DNA from 4 places in the Vibrio sp. 16 genome. Region 4 is predicted to be linked to each of the others. Evidence: predicted binding sites of a transcription regulator. Region 4 holds the regulator's gene; each other region holds the start of a gene.

Evidence for each region. Region 4 encodes CRP, which controls carbon source genes, mostly activating them, when cyclic AMP is high. Its sites were predicted from a motif close to TGTGANNNNNNTCACA; they were not measured.
Region 1: the regulator CRP is predicted to act here: its motif matches at 1,778-1,793, upstream of U9J37_RS08880 (CTP synthase).
Region 2: the regulator CRP is predicted to act here: its motif matches at 1,338-1,353, upstream of U9J37_RS18330 (glycogen/starch/alpha-glucan phosphorylase).
Region 3: the regulator CRP is predicted to act here: its motif matches at 1,445-1,460, upstream of rppH (RNA pyrophosphohydrolase).

The regions. Positions count from the first base shown of each region.
Region 1 covers NZ_OY808997.1:1,972,573-1,975,753, forward strand. Annotated here, with positions in the region: gene U9J37_RS08880 (CTP synthase) at 52-1,692, opposite strand; gene mazG (nucleoside triphosphate pyrophosphohydrolase) at 1,890-2,696, opposite strand; gene relA (GTP diphosphokinase) at 2,804-3,181, opposite strand, start outside.
Region 2 covers NZ_OY808998.1:879,718-882,898, forward strand. Annotated here, with positions in the region: gene malT (HTH-type transcriptional regulator MalT) at 1-978, opposite strand, end outside; gene U9J37_RS18330 (glycogen/starch/alpha-glucan phosphorylase) at 1,530-3,181, shown strand, end outside.
Region 3 covers NZ_OY808997.1:3,072,804-3,075,984, forward strand. Annotated here, with positions in the region: gene U9J37_RS14225 (DUF6482 family protein) at 22-333, shown strand; gene mutH (DNA mismatch repair endonuclease MutH) at 330-995, opposite strand; gene rppH (RNA pyrophosphohydrolase) at 1,613-2,131, shown strand; gene ptsP (phosphoenolpyruvate--protein phosphotransferase) at 2,134-3,181, shown strand, end outside.
Region 4 covers NZ_OY808997.1:2,776,699-2,779,879, reverse strand. Annotated here, with positions in the region: gene U9J37_RS12730 (hydrolase) at 1-177, shown strand, start outside; gene U9J37_RS12725 (YheU family protein) at 216-428, shown strand; gene U9J37_RS12720 (phosphoribulokinase) at 511-1,380, shown strand; gene crp (cAMP-activated global transcriptional regulator CRP) at 1,622-2,254, shown strand; gene U9J37_RS12710 (DUF1338 domain-containing protein) at 2,342-3,133, opposite strand.

The DNA.
Region 1 (3,181 bases), 800 kb from region 4:
TAATGTCAAAATTAAGGGCAGCAGCACAACTAACGCTACTGCCCGTATCCTTTACTTCTCTAATTCGCCGCGTTGGTATTCACCAGCCGCTTTCACGAAACCTGCAAACAGTGGGTGACCATCGCGAGGTGTTGAAGTGAACTCTGGGTGGAACTGAGCCGCTACAAACCAAGGGTGAGCTGGGTTCTCAATCACTTCTACCAGTTTCTTGTCTGCAGATAGACCCGATACTTTCAGGCCTGCTTTTTCAATCTGCGGACGAAGGTTGTTGTTCACTTCGTAACGGTGGCGGTGGCGCTCATGAATTGTCGCGCTACCGTATAGTTCACGAGCTTTCGTTCCTTTCTCTAGGTGACATAGCTGTGAACCAAGACGCATAGTACCACCAAGATCTGACTTCTCGGTACGTTCTTCAACGTTACCTTCGCCATCAACCCACTCAGTGATTAGACCAACCACTGGGTACTTCGTCTCTTTGTTAAATTCTGTTGAGTGAGCACCTTCCATACCCGCAACGTTGCGCGCGTATTCGATCAGTGCTACTTGCATGCCTAGACAGATGCCAAGGTAAGGGACTTTGTTCTCACGAGCGTATTTCGCCGCCATGATCTTGCCTTCCACACCACGATCGCCGAAGCCACCTGGAACTAGGATTGCGTCAAGACCTGCAAGTGCTTCGTCGCCTTTGCTCTCTACATCTTGAGAATCAACGTACTTAATCTTAACGCTTAGACGGTTCTTAAGACCTGCGTGCTTAAGCGCTTCGTTTACTGATTTGTAAGCATCTGGAAGTTCGATGTACTTACCAACCATACCGATAGTCACTTCAGCGGTTGGGTTCGCTTCTTCGTAGATAACTTGTTCCCATTCTGACAGATCTGCTTCAGGAGCAGTAATGCCAAAGCGAGAACATACTAGATCGTCTAAACCTTGAGATTTGATGAGTTGAGGGATCTTGTAGATTGAATCTACGTCCTTCATCGAGATAACCGCTTTTTCTTGTACGTTACAGAAAAGCGCGATCTTCTTACGCTCGTTCGCTGGGATCATGCGGTCAGAGCGACAAACAAGAATATCTGGTTGGATACCGATAGACAGCAGCTCTTTTACAGAGTGTTGCGTCGGCTTAGTTTTCACTTCACCTGCTGCGGCAAGGTAAGGAACCAGTGTCAGGTGCATGAACATAGCGCGCTCACGGCCAAGTTCTACAGCTAGCTGACGGATAGCTTCCATAAATGGTAGAGATTCGATATCACCAACCGTACCACCGACTTCAACGATAGCTACGTCGTGGCCTTCAGAGCCAGCGATCACGCGATCTTTGATAGCGTTAGTGATGTGTGGGATAACCTGAATGGTTGCACCTAGGTAATCACCACGACGCTCTTTACGTAGAACGTCAGCGTAAACACGACCTGCAGTGAAGTTGTTGCGCTTAGTCATCTTGGTGCGAATGAATCGCTCGTAGTGACCAAGGTCAAGGTCAGTTTCAGCGCCATCTTCCGTGACGAACACCTCACCGTGTTGAGTTGGGCTCATAGTGCCTGGGTCAACGTTAATGTAAGGGTCAAGCTTCATCATGGTCACTTTAAGACCACGAGCTTCTAGAATAGCCGCAAGAGATGCTGCTGCAATACCTTTACCTAGAGAGGATACAACCCCGCCAGTAACAAAAATGTAATTTGTCGTCATGTTTAACCTGAAATTGGTTGAATGAGGGAAAATGGATTTCTTCTGGACGGGATATAAATATACCAGAAGCCCTTAACCGCCACAACGTGAAATCTATCACACTGCAATTTTTTATTTTTTGCTTCAAATCAAACTGCATGAACAGAACAAACTCACACAAAACATAGTTGAGTCATTCTTGTCCCATTTCGCTAAATCTACTGCCCAGACCTTTTCTCTTCTCGCTTTATCTGGTTCCAATGCTCGTCCAACTCTTGCAACGAACAGTCTTGTAACGCTTTATTTTGCTCCGCGACTTTTCCCTCAACGGCTTTAAAGCGGCGCACAAATTTTAAGTTGGCTTTGCTCAAAGCGGCTTCTGGATTAACCTGCACATGACGAGCTAAATTCACCGTTGCAAAGAGTAAATCACCAATTTCCAGCTCTAGATTGTCTTGATTTACATCGACTTGAAGCGCTTCGTCCATAACTTCATCTATCTCTTCGTGAACTTTCTCTGCAACAGGTCCTAACGAATCCCAATCAAAGCCGAATTTCGCGCATTTTTTCTGAATCTTTGTAGCACGAGAAAGAGCTGGTAGAGAATTTGGTATTGAGTCTAGGATACTTTGCTCTGTTTTGCCTACTTCTGCTTTTTCTTTTGCTTTTTCGGCTTCCCAATTGGCATTAATTTCTTCATCTGACGCAAACTCCACATCGGAAAATACGTGCGGATGACGACGTGTCAGTTTCTCATTTACAGCCTCAACAACCTCTGAAAAATCAAACAACCCCTGCTCTTTGGCTAGCTGGCTATAAAAAATCACCTGAAACAGCAAATCGCCAAGCTCTTCTTTGAGATTTGGCCAATCGCGATTGTAAATCGCATCGACCACTTCATAGGTCTCTTCAATGGTGTGCGGGACAATAGTGTCAAAACTCTGCTTTAAATCCCATGGACAACCACTTTCTGGGTCACGAAGCTGCGCCATGATTTGCTCTAACTGCTCAATTGGATGGCTCATATTTCTTCTTCCTTTAAACCTTCTATCTAAGAACTGTCATCAAATAAAAAGGTGAGCAGCCAAAACCACTCACCTTTAGGTTATCTATCTATTACCTGAGTTGGAAACTATCCCAATCTCTTGACCGACATGACATCTTTAATCTGTTCAACACGCTTCGATACGCGCTGGAGAATCTCAATGTTAGTTACTTCCAAATCGAAGTCCATGATGGAGAGCTGTTTACGATAATCGACGCGGCTCTTCATACTGGTGACTTTGATCTTTTCGTTGGCAAACAGTGTGGTGATGTCTTTGAGTAAACCGCCGCGCTCCATTGCTTCCACACGAACGGTGAGGATGTATGAACCAACAAAACCGCTGCCCCAAACCGTATCAATAATCCGCTCTGGTGCATGATGACGCAGCTCTTCCAGTTGTTCACAGTCCGCACGGTGAACTGAAATGCCGCGACCTTGCGTAATGTAACCCGCGATCTCATCACC
Region 2 (3,181 bases), on a different replicon from region 4:
CTCCGCAAACAGATTGTGGAAGCGATACCAGTTTTGTTCGCCTTCCAGCGGGTGAATGAACAGACCAAAGCGGTTTAACGATTCAATCATGCTCAGCGCATCATCACGCTGGGTGAGGGCAGACACCAACTCATCATTGAAGTGATCAAGGATAGAACACTGGAGTAGGAATAAGCGAGTTTCTGCATCCAGTAAATCAAACACCTCTTCGACAAGGTAATCCCATAGATGAGCATGGTTAAATTCAGAAAATGACTCGGCGGACTGGGCTAAGGTTTTATGCTGATGCTGCGCTTGCAACGCGATAAGTTGCAATGCGGAAGGCCACCCCTCAACGTACGCTCGTAGGTTGTTTGCGGTAATGTCATCAATGCCATCAGCCACACGCTGATTAAAGAATCTTGTGGTCTCTTCGGTATCAAACGCCAACAGCTCGTTGCCAATTTCAATCATCAAGTCACGAACGCGTAAGTTTGCGGTGCCCAATGGAGGCGCGGCGCGACTCGTGACGACAAGCGTTAGGTTGTCTGGCATGTGCTTGAGGAAGAAACGCATGGCTTCGTGGATTTCTTCATCACTGATCAGGTGATAATCATCGAGCACGAGGTAGCACTCTTGATGGAACGCCGACATTTCAGAGAAGACTTCGCCAAACAGAGAATGAAGAGAGGAGAACTGGCGTTTCTCGGCGAGTTTTTGCGCGTTAGGGCAAGCGTTGTTGGTTGCTTTGTTCAATGCTTGTAATAGGTAGTTCATAAAACGGAAAGAGTCGTTGTCACTTTCGTCTATGCTGTACCAACCGACGTTAACTTTGTCCGATAGCCATTGAGCCGCCATCGTGGTTTTGCCATACCCCGCCGGAGAGCGGAAAAGGACCAGTTTGTAGCAAGGGGCTTGTTGCAACAAATCTAAAACTCGCGGACGAACGATAGCATTATGTAATCGACCCGGTCGGGTTAACTTAGAAGGAATCCACATCTTCTTTTCCCTGCTCAATACCCCTAATTGTTGTTATTCACTCTGCTAGGGGTGGTGAATAAATAGCCAATAGGCCTTGTTGACAGCGATGTTACTTGAGAACGAACCCCACAGTTATTGATCAACCACGAGATTTTTGTGTAATTCACACTTTGTTGTTATCTACGCCCCTAAATTGTGACTCTTGTCACCTTTATTGCGAGTTGTGAGTGCGACTTCTATCCTTTGTTGCACCGAAAATGATGAAAACTGAGTAACAGATGAAAACTTAATGTGATCAAGTATACATATCCATCAATTGGTTGTTTTTCTGAACCAACAAGTTTCATAAACAGGATGTAGGGTTAATTCGTTGATGGTGTGATCTCAATCACCAGGGTCTGCGCTCAGGAATAGTGAACTGAGAGTCAGATCACTCTGCTTTGAGGTGTCCTCCCTCTACGCCCTGAGCCCTCCTCCTAATAAGCCGTTTTGGAGGAGGATGTTTTGCTAGCCGTGCCCATGCACGATATGCCTCAGATGAATTAGAACCAATAAGTGAGATTTCTCTAATGAAACCTACGCAACAGACAAGCTTTGATAAAGCGACTTTCCAACATGACGTGAAAATGCACCTTTCAGCAACGTATGCAAAGACCGAAGAGACAGCAACGGCACGTGAATGGTACCTAGCAATGGGTAAGGCGTTAGCAGAGATAACGACACTCGATCTGCTAAAAACGGAACAAGATCCTAAAATCCAAAACGCAAAAAGCGTTAACTACCTATCACTTGAATTCCTCATTGGCCGCTTGACGGGTAACAACCTCATCAGCATGGGCCTTTACGAGCAAATCACTGAAGCGATGGCTGAGCTAGGCCAAAACCTGACGGACCTACTTGAAGAAGAGCGTGACCCTTCGCTAGGTAATGGTGGTTTAGGTCGTCTTGCGGCGTGTTTCATGGATTCATGTGCGGCTCAAGAATTCCCAACTGTGGGCTACGGTTTGCACTACGAGTACGGTTTGTTTAAGCAATCTTTCGAAGAAGGCCGTCAAAAAGAAGCGCCAGACGCATGGCGTGGTGTTGAAGGCTACCCTTGGGAAGTGGCTCGTCCAGAACTGGCACAAGAGATTGGCTTCTACGGTCACGTTGACGTTGAATATGTGAATGGCAAAGAAGTCCGTAAATGGGTACCAGGCATGACGGTAAAAGCGATGCCTTGGGACTTACCAATCGTGGGTTACGAATCAGACACGGTGTACCCACTGCGTCTTTGGGAATGTCAGGCGATTGCTCCATTCTCACTTGCGAGCTTTAACAACGGTGATTACTTTGAAGCGCAGCACTCACTTATCGATGCAGGCAACATCACCAAAGTTCTGTACCCGAACGACAACCACGAGAAAGGCAAAACTCTGCGTCTAATGCAGCAGTACTTCCACTCAGCAGCATCAGTACGCGACATTCTACGTCGTCATGAAGCGGCAGGTTTTGCACTCGCGGATCTTCCAAAGCAAGAAACGATTCAGCTAAACGATACGCACCCAACGATTGCGATTCCTGAATTGATGCGCATCCTTGTCGATGAGAAAGGTCTGTCTTGGGATAAAGCGTGGGAAATCAGCGCGAATACTTTTGCGTACACCAACCACACGCTACTACCAGAAGCATTAGAGACATGGCCAGAGTCGTTGATTCAACGTCTACTTCCACGTCATATGGAAATCATCTTTGAAATCAACCACCGCTTCCTACAAGAAGTTCGATCGATGTGGCCTGGTGATGGTGAGAAGCAAGCGAAGCTTTCTATCATCCAAGAAGGTTTCAACCGTATGGTTCGCATGGCAAACCTATGTGTGATTGGCTCGTACAAAGTGAATGGCGTTGCAGCGCTGCACTCACAACTGGTTAAAAAAGACCTGTTCCCTGAGTTCAATGAGATCTTCCCAGGTAAACTGACAAACGTAACCAATGGTATTACACCACGTCGTTGGTTGAAGTTCTGTAACCCAGGTTTGTCTAACCTCATCTCAGAGAAAATCGGCACAGAATGGCCTGCAAAACTAGAGCTACTTGAAGGCATTGCTCAATACGCGACGGATGCGAAATTCCAAAAAGCATTTATGGCCGTTAAGAAGCAAAACAAACAGCGTTTGGCGGATTGGGTTCAAGAAAACATGGGCATCGAGCTTGATACTAACGCGATCTTCGACGTTCAAAT
Region 3 (3,181 bases), 300 kb from region 4:
TATGAATAATGGAGGTGAATTATGAACATGACTCAGTTAGATAAGTGGATACATGGTTACCACAAAGATTCTTATCAGCCGCCAAAAGTGTTTGTGATCAGTTGCTCGGACCTTTCTCAATATTTGTTAGCAGTAGAGTATAAGCACAAGTTGGAGCCACTAAAGGTCAATGACGAGCCGATTCACTTTGAATCGTTAGAGCGAGTCAAAGAGGAACTAACTCGTCTGGGGGTTGAGCGTGCCTACTTGCGCTTGCACAATGCTTACGATGAGTGTGGATCGACTGATGGTCCGTTGTATCAGGATATAGAGTTGTCGCTAGTCACACACTAAGCGTAGTTGCTATCTAGAAGCGCAGCCGTGAACTGGGTTCGCAGATAGAACCCTCTTGGGCGTGTCTTGATGATTCTTCCGCTGGCGCCATACGCTTCGGTCAGTGCTCGGCCATTGGCCGCTTTTGGCCGCAGTTGTAGGACTTCACCATGCCTTGCGGTGATTTGTTCAACATGGCCTGTGACGATGAGGTCCATCAGCTCTTCCCAATCAGTTTTCAGTTGAAGTTCTTCTTCTTGAGTCGGTGACCAGATAAGAGGGGAGCCGACACGTCTTTCTGCCAGTGGGATTTCTCGCTCACCTTCAACGGGTACCCACAGGACTCGAGACAGTTTATTCCGGACATGGCTGTTTTCCCAACTCAGCCCATGTATGCCAACAAGTGGAGCGACACAAACAAAGGTGGTCTCTAGCGGTTTTCCTGTGTAGCTAATGGGGATGGTTTTAAGCTCAATCCCCAGCTTTTCAAAGTCCTGCTGAGGTTTACTACCTGCCGTAGCGCCTAGGTGCCATTCGAGTAGTTGTCCAACCCATCCTTTATCTCGACGTAAATCAGGTGGAACCGTCATTTCGGCTTCTTGGGCAAGCTCTGCAAATGAAAGTCCGGCAACACTCCATGCGCGCTCTAACAGTTCAGATTCGGATTGTGGTTCTGGTTTCATACTATTCGCTGTTCAATAATTCTGTCTTTATTGTAACGGAAGCGCACCGGGTTGGCTGTGCGAAGTTTGATCATTTCGCGTGAAAGATCGTCTATCAAGTAGTTATCCACAGAAAGAAGGGGATCCTGTTGCCGTTTTCTTGGATGTGTATGAATAAACAGGGGTTTTGGAGTGATTATTTGCTTGCAGTTTCCCTTAAAACTTGCATTTACCAATGTGGAGTGTGGATAAAACTATTGGTGGTGGATCTTTGACCGATCTGGTATTTACCGAACATTACTAGAGTAGGTTGGCTTATTATCTGTAGGTTTAATATTTAAGTTATTGATTTTAATTATTTTGTTTTTGGGGTTCAGTAGGGGGCTTGTGCTTAAGTGGCCTTGTTGTCGATAAAATGATCACTTTGATGTGGATTTTTCACATAGTTATACACAGAAAAGGTGAATAAATGTGGTCTATGTCTCATTGCGTTGTGTATAAGAGGTGTTTTGCTCAAAAGTTATTCATATTGTGTTTGGTGAGCGATATTTTCCGCCTTAGTCACACTAGTAAGTTTGCTCCAATTGGGGATATGTGGAAAAATCACTGTAATTAAAGATTTTATTAGAGGTTGGCCAGTGATAGATGGCGATGGTTACCGCTTAAATGTGGGAATTGTAATTTGTAACAACCATGGTCAGGTCTTCTGGGCTAAACGATACGGACAACACTCTTGGCAGTTTCCTCAAGGGGGAATTGATGAAGGTGAAACCCCTGAGCAAGCGATGTACCGCGAGCTCTATGAAGAGGTTGGTCTAACGAAGAAGGATGTAAAGATCGTAGCAACAAGTCGTCATTGGTTAAGATATAAGTTACCCAAACGACTGGTTCGCTGGGATTCCAAACCTGTTTGTATCGGTCAAAAACAGAAATGGTTTCTGCTGCGTTTAGATTGTGATGAGTCACGAATCAATATGCTGCGCGGCAGTTCCCCTGAATTCGATGGTTGGCGTTGGGTGAGTTATTGGTATCCTGTACGACAAGTCGTTTCTTTCAAGCGCGATGTGTATCGCCGAGCGATGAAAGAGTTTGCCTCCATGGCAATGCCGTTTAAAGAGCGTAGAAGCAAGAACAAGCGCAAACATAGAAGAGGATAGACATGCTTTCTCAACTAAGGGAAATAGTTGAACAGGTTTCCAAAGTCGAAGATGTACATCAGGCTTTGGATATCTTGGTTAAGCAGACGTGCAGTGCCATGAGCACCGAATGTTGTACTATCTATCTCGCCAATGAAGAAATGCAGCGCCTTGAGTTGATGGCGACGCAAGGTTTACGTTTCAAAGGCGATAAAATCCGCATTGGATTTAATGAGGGTTTGGTTGGTCTGGTAAAGCGCACGGCTGAGCCTCTCAATATTGCAGAAGCTTCTAAGCATCCAAACTTCAAATACTTCTCTGAGCTAGGTGAAGAAATTTACCACAGCTTTCTTGGTACGCCGATTATCCACCGCAAACAGGTGTTAGGGGTCTTGGTCGTTCAGCAAAAGACGCCCCGCCAGTTTGACGAAATGGAAGAGTCTTTTTTAGTCACCTTAGCGGCGCAGCTTGCGGTGATCATTGCGCATGCTCAAACGCAAGGTCAATGGCGTTTAGAAAAGAAACAGCTTGCGATGAAAGGGGTCCCAGCATCGAGTGGTGTGGCGATTGGGGAGTTTTGGTTAGATGATACTCAACCAGAACTCACAGATGTGTACCCTGCCTCAACACTAGACATCGAACGCGAGCAGGAAATCTTGCTATTGGCGGTTGAAGCGGCATTGAGTGACTTTCGGCGTATGCGTAAGAAGCTCGACAGTGAGATCAACAAAGATGCGTTGGCCATTTTTGACCTGTTTACGCATTTACTCAATGATCCGATGTTGCGTAAAGATCTTAAAGCGCAAATTCAGAAAGGCGATCGCGCAGACTGGGCATTACGTCAAGTTGTAGAGAGCTATTCGAATCGATTCGCTCGAATGTCAGATGTCTACCTTAGAGAGCGAGCTCAAGATATTAGAGAGTTAGGCCAGCGACTACTTTACTTCCTTCATAACACTGAAAAAGAGCAGCCAGCTTTAGAAAAGCCGGTGATCTTAGTCGTCAGAGAACTTACGGCGACAATTCTAGCCTCTATTCCCAAAGATATGTTGTTGGCCGTGGTGTCGATTG
Region 4 (3,181 bases):
GACCCGTTTATGACTGATGCGGTGATCCCCAAGTATGTGCTGCCCGATAACATCGATTACCGGCTGTTTGATCAAGGCGGTCATGTCGGCTTTGTTACCGGCAGCGCCATCAAACCGCGGTTTTGGCTGGAAGAAGCCCTGCCCGCCTACTATGAAAGTCTCACCGATCCGGCATAATAGCGCCTCATCTGCGAACATAAAATCTAGAGGTATTTATGATTGTTCCTTGGCAAGACATTGCACCAGAGACATTAGAAAACTTGATTCGTGAGTTTGTCCTTAGGGAAGGAACCGACTACGGAGCGGTAGAGGTGTCACTGCAAAGCAAGATTGACCAAATTAAGAAACAGCTCGAGTCGGGTGATGCGGTCGTGGTTTTCTCCGAGTTACATGAAACCGTCGACATTCAACTCAAAAACAAATTTTAGAGAACTGCATACAATGACGGTTTACTAAAGCGTGCTATAGTGAACTCCGATTACAGGAACGTATTCAACGACAAGGTTTGTCATGTCAGCAAAACATCCAATTATTGCCGTTACCGGTTCTTCTGGCGCCGGTACTACCACTACTTCAGAAGCTTTCCGTAAGATGTTCAATATGATGAACGTCAAACCCGCATGGGTTGAAGGCGACAGCTTCCATCGCTTCACACGACCAGAAATGGATGTGGAGATCCGTAAGGCGCGCGAGCAAGGCCGCCATATTAGTTACTTTGGCCCACAAGCTAACGACTTTCCTGCGCTAGCAGAGTTCTTTCGTAAATATGGCCATGAAGGTACAGGGCAAGTTCGCCGCTACCTGCACACCTTTGACGAGGCAGTGCCATACAACCAAATGCCTGGCACCTTCACCCCTTGGCAAGACTTGCCAGAGAACTCCGACGTTCTTTTCTACGAAGGGTTGCATGGCGGCGTCGTCGATGGCGATGTTAACGTTGCCCAGCATGTGGACTTCTTGATTGGCATGGTTCCAATCGTGAACTTAGAGTGGATTCAAAAGTTTGTTCGAGACACACGCGATCGAGGTCACTCTCGTGAAGCGGTGATGGATTCGATTGTTCGTTCGATGGACGACTACCTCAACTACATCACCCCACAGTTTTCGCGCACCCACATTAACTTTCAACGAGTGCCGACCGTCGATACATCCAATCCTTTAAATGCAAAAGGCATCCCGAGCTTGGATGAGAGTTTCGTGGTCATTCGCTTGCGCGGAATTAAGAACGTCGATTTCCCATACTTACTGGCAATGATTGATGGTTCATTTATGTCGCGACATAACACCATAGTCGTGCCTGGTGGCAAGATGAGTTTTGCGATGGAATTGATCGTTCGTCCTATCCTTCAGCAACTCATCGAAACAGGAAAAATTGGCTAGAACTCACGGCTAGAACACGATTACTTTTCATACCGTGATCATGTGCACAGTTTTGCGTAGCAAAACCCAAGTAGGACCCGATTAAAATCAAGAAATCGTTTTCGAAAAAGGATACTATTTGTAACCGAAACACAAGTTGGCTTGCAGCATTTGTAAAGTGCTCTTATCCTAGTAAGCCTATTTAAGGCTTAGCTAAAACATGGAAAGCGGCAAGCGTACCCTGCAGAGGAAGTGAGATATTATGGTTCTAGGTAAACCTCAAACCGACCCAACATTAGAGTGGTTCCTTTCACACTGTCATATTCATAAGTACCCATCAAAAAGCACGCTAATTCACGCGGGCGAGAAAGCTGAGACGTTGTACTACATCGTTAAAGGTTCAGTTGCGGTTCTTATTAAAGACGAAGAAGGTAAGGAAATGATCCTTTCTTACCTAAACCAAGGTGACTTTATCGGTGAACTTGGTCTATTCGAAGAAGACCAAGAGCGTACCGCATGGGTTCGTGCTAAATCTCCTTGTGAAGTAGCAGAAATTTCATTCAAGAAGTTCCGTCAGCTAATTCAAGTAAACCCAGATATCCTAATGCGCCTTTCAGCGCAAATGGCAAGCCGCCTTCAAGTGACAAGCCAAAAAGTGGGCGACCTTGCGTTCTTAGACGTTACTGGCCGTATCGCGCAAACGCTACTAAACCTAGCGAAGCAACCAGATGCGATGACTCACCCAGACGGCATGCAAATCAAGATCACTCGTCAAGAAATCGGTCAAATCGTTGGCTGTTCTCGTGAGACAGTAGGTCGTATCTTGAAGATGCTAGAAGAGCAGAACCTAATCTCTGCTCACGGTAAGACAATCGTTGTTTACGGTACTCGTTAATCTCGATTAACTGCTGAATTTTAAAAGCCACCCATTGGGTGGCTTTTTGTTTATGAGCAATACAAACTAGGTAATCCCTGTTCTAACTTACCCATTGGTGCTTTCAAAAATCTTATCAGCAGACGCCGCAACAAACCCTGGATAGAGCTCGCCGTTGCTCATTGGATAACGCTTGGCAAACTCATAGAAACCACCCGGGATAATCTCTGTGCCTTCAGTAAATTGCACGGGGACTTTGTCTGCCATAGTGGATGACTGTTCGAGCAACACATCAGGAGATCCTTTCACCTCACCACCAAACTCATTGATGGTAAAGCCTGCATCACGCAGATGGTTGTTCACATCAACCACTTCGTTAAACGCATTTAACTGATTAACGCTCACAGTAAAGTGGTTTGCACCATAACCATGGGCAGCTAACCAAGAAGCGTATTCACTCTCTTTTGCCAACGTCTGGAAATCAGCGTAGCTAAGATCCCACAAACGTCCGCCATACAAAAACTCTGGGCTTTGCAATTGAGAGGCGTCTACCTGCTCAACCAGTTTAGCCACGATAGCCTGCAACTCGGCTGAACACTCATCGACTTTGAGTTCACTGATGAATACTTTCGGTTGCGTTGGATCTGGATGTTCAAAATGCTTGGCGACTAACTTTTTGCTCTCAAACACATAGTCACCACAAGGGGTGTAACCAGCATCAAGGAATGGTTGAGCCAGCGTCGCAATGCCTAACGGCTCAACATTGAAGGTGCGCAAAGCAATATGGTCGTTGATCAATGCTTCGTCTTCTTGCAGAAGTTGATGCACTTTTTCAGCAGAGGGACATAAGCGTTGAATATAGTCATTCCATAACGGTTGGAACAAAACATCTGGCGTCATAACGCCTCCTTGTATCGGGGTTGTTTACGTTAAAGAGAGCTTTATTAG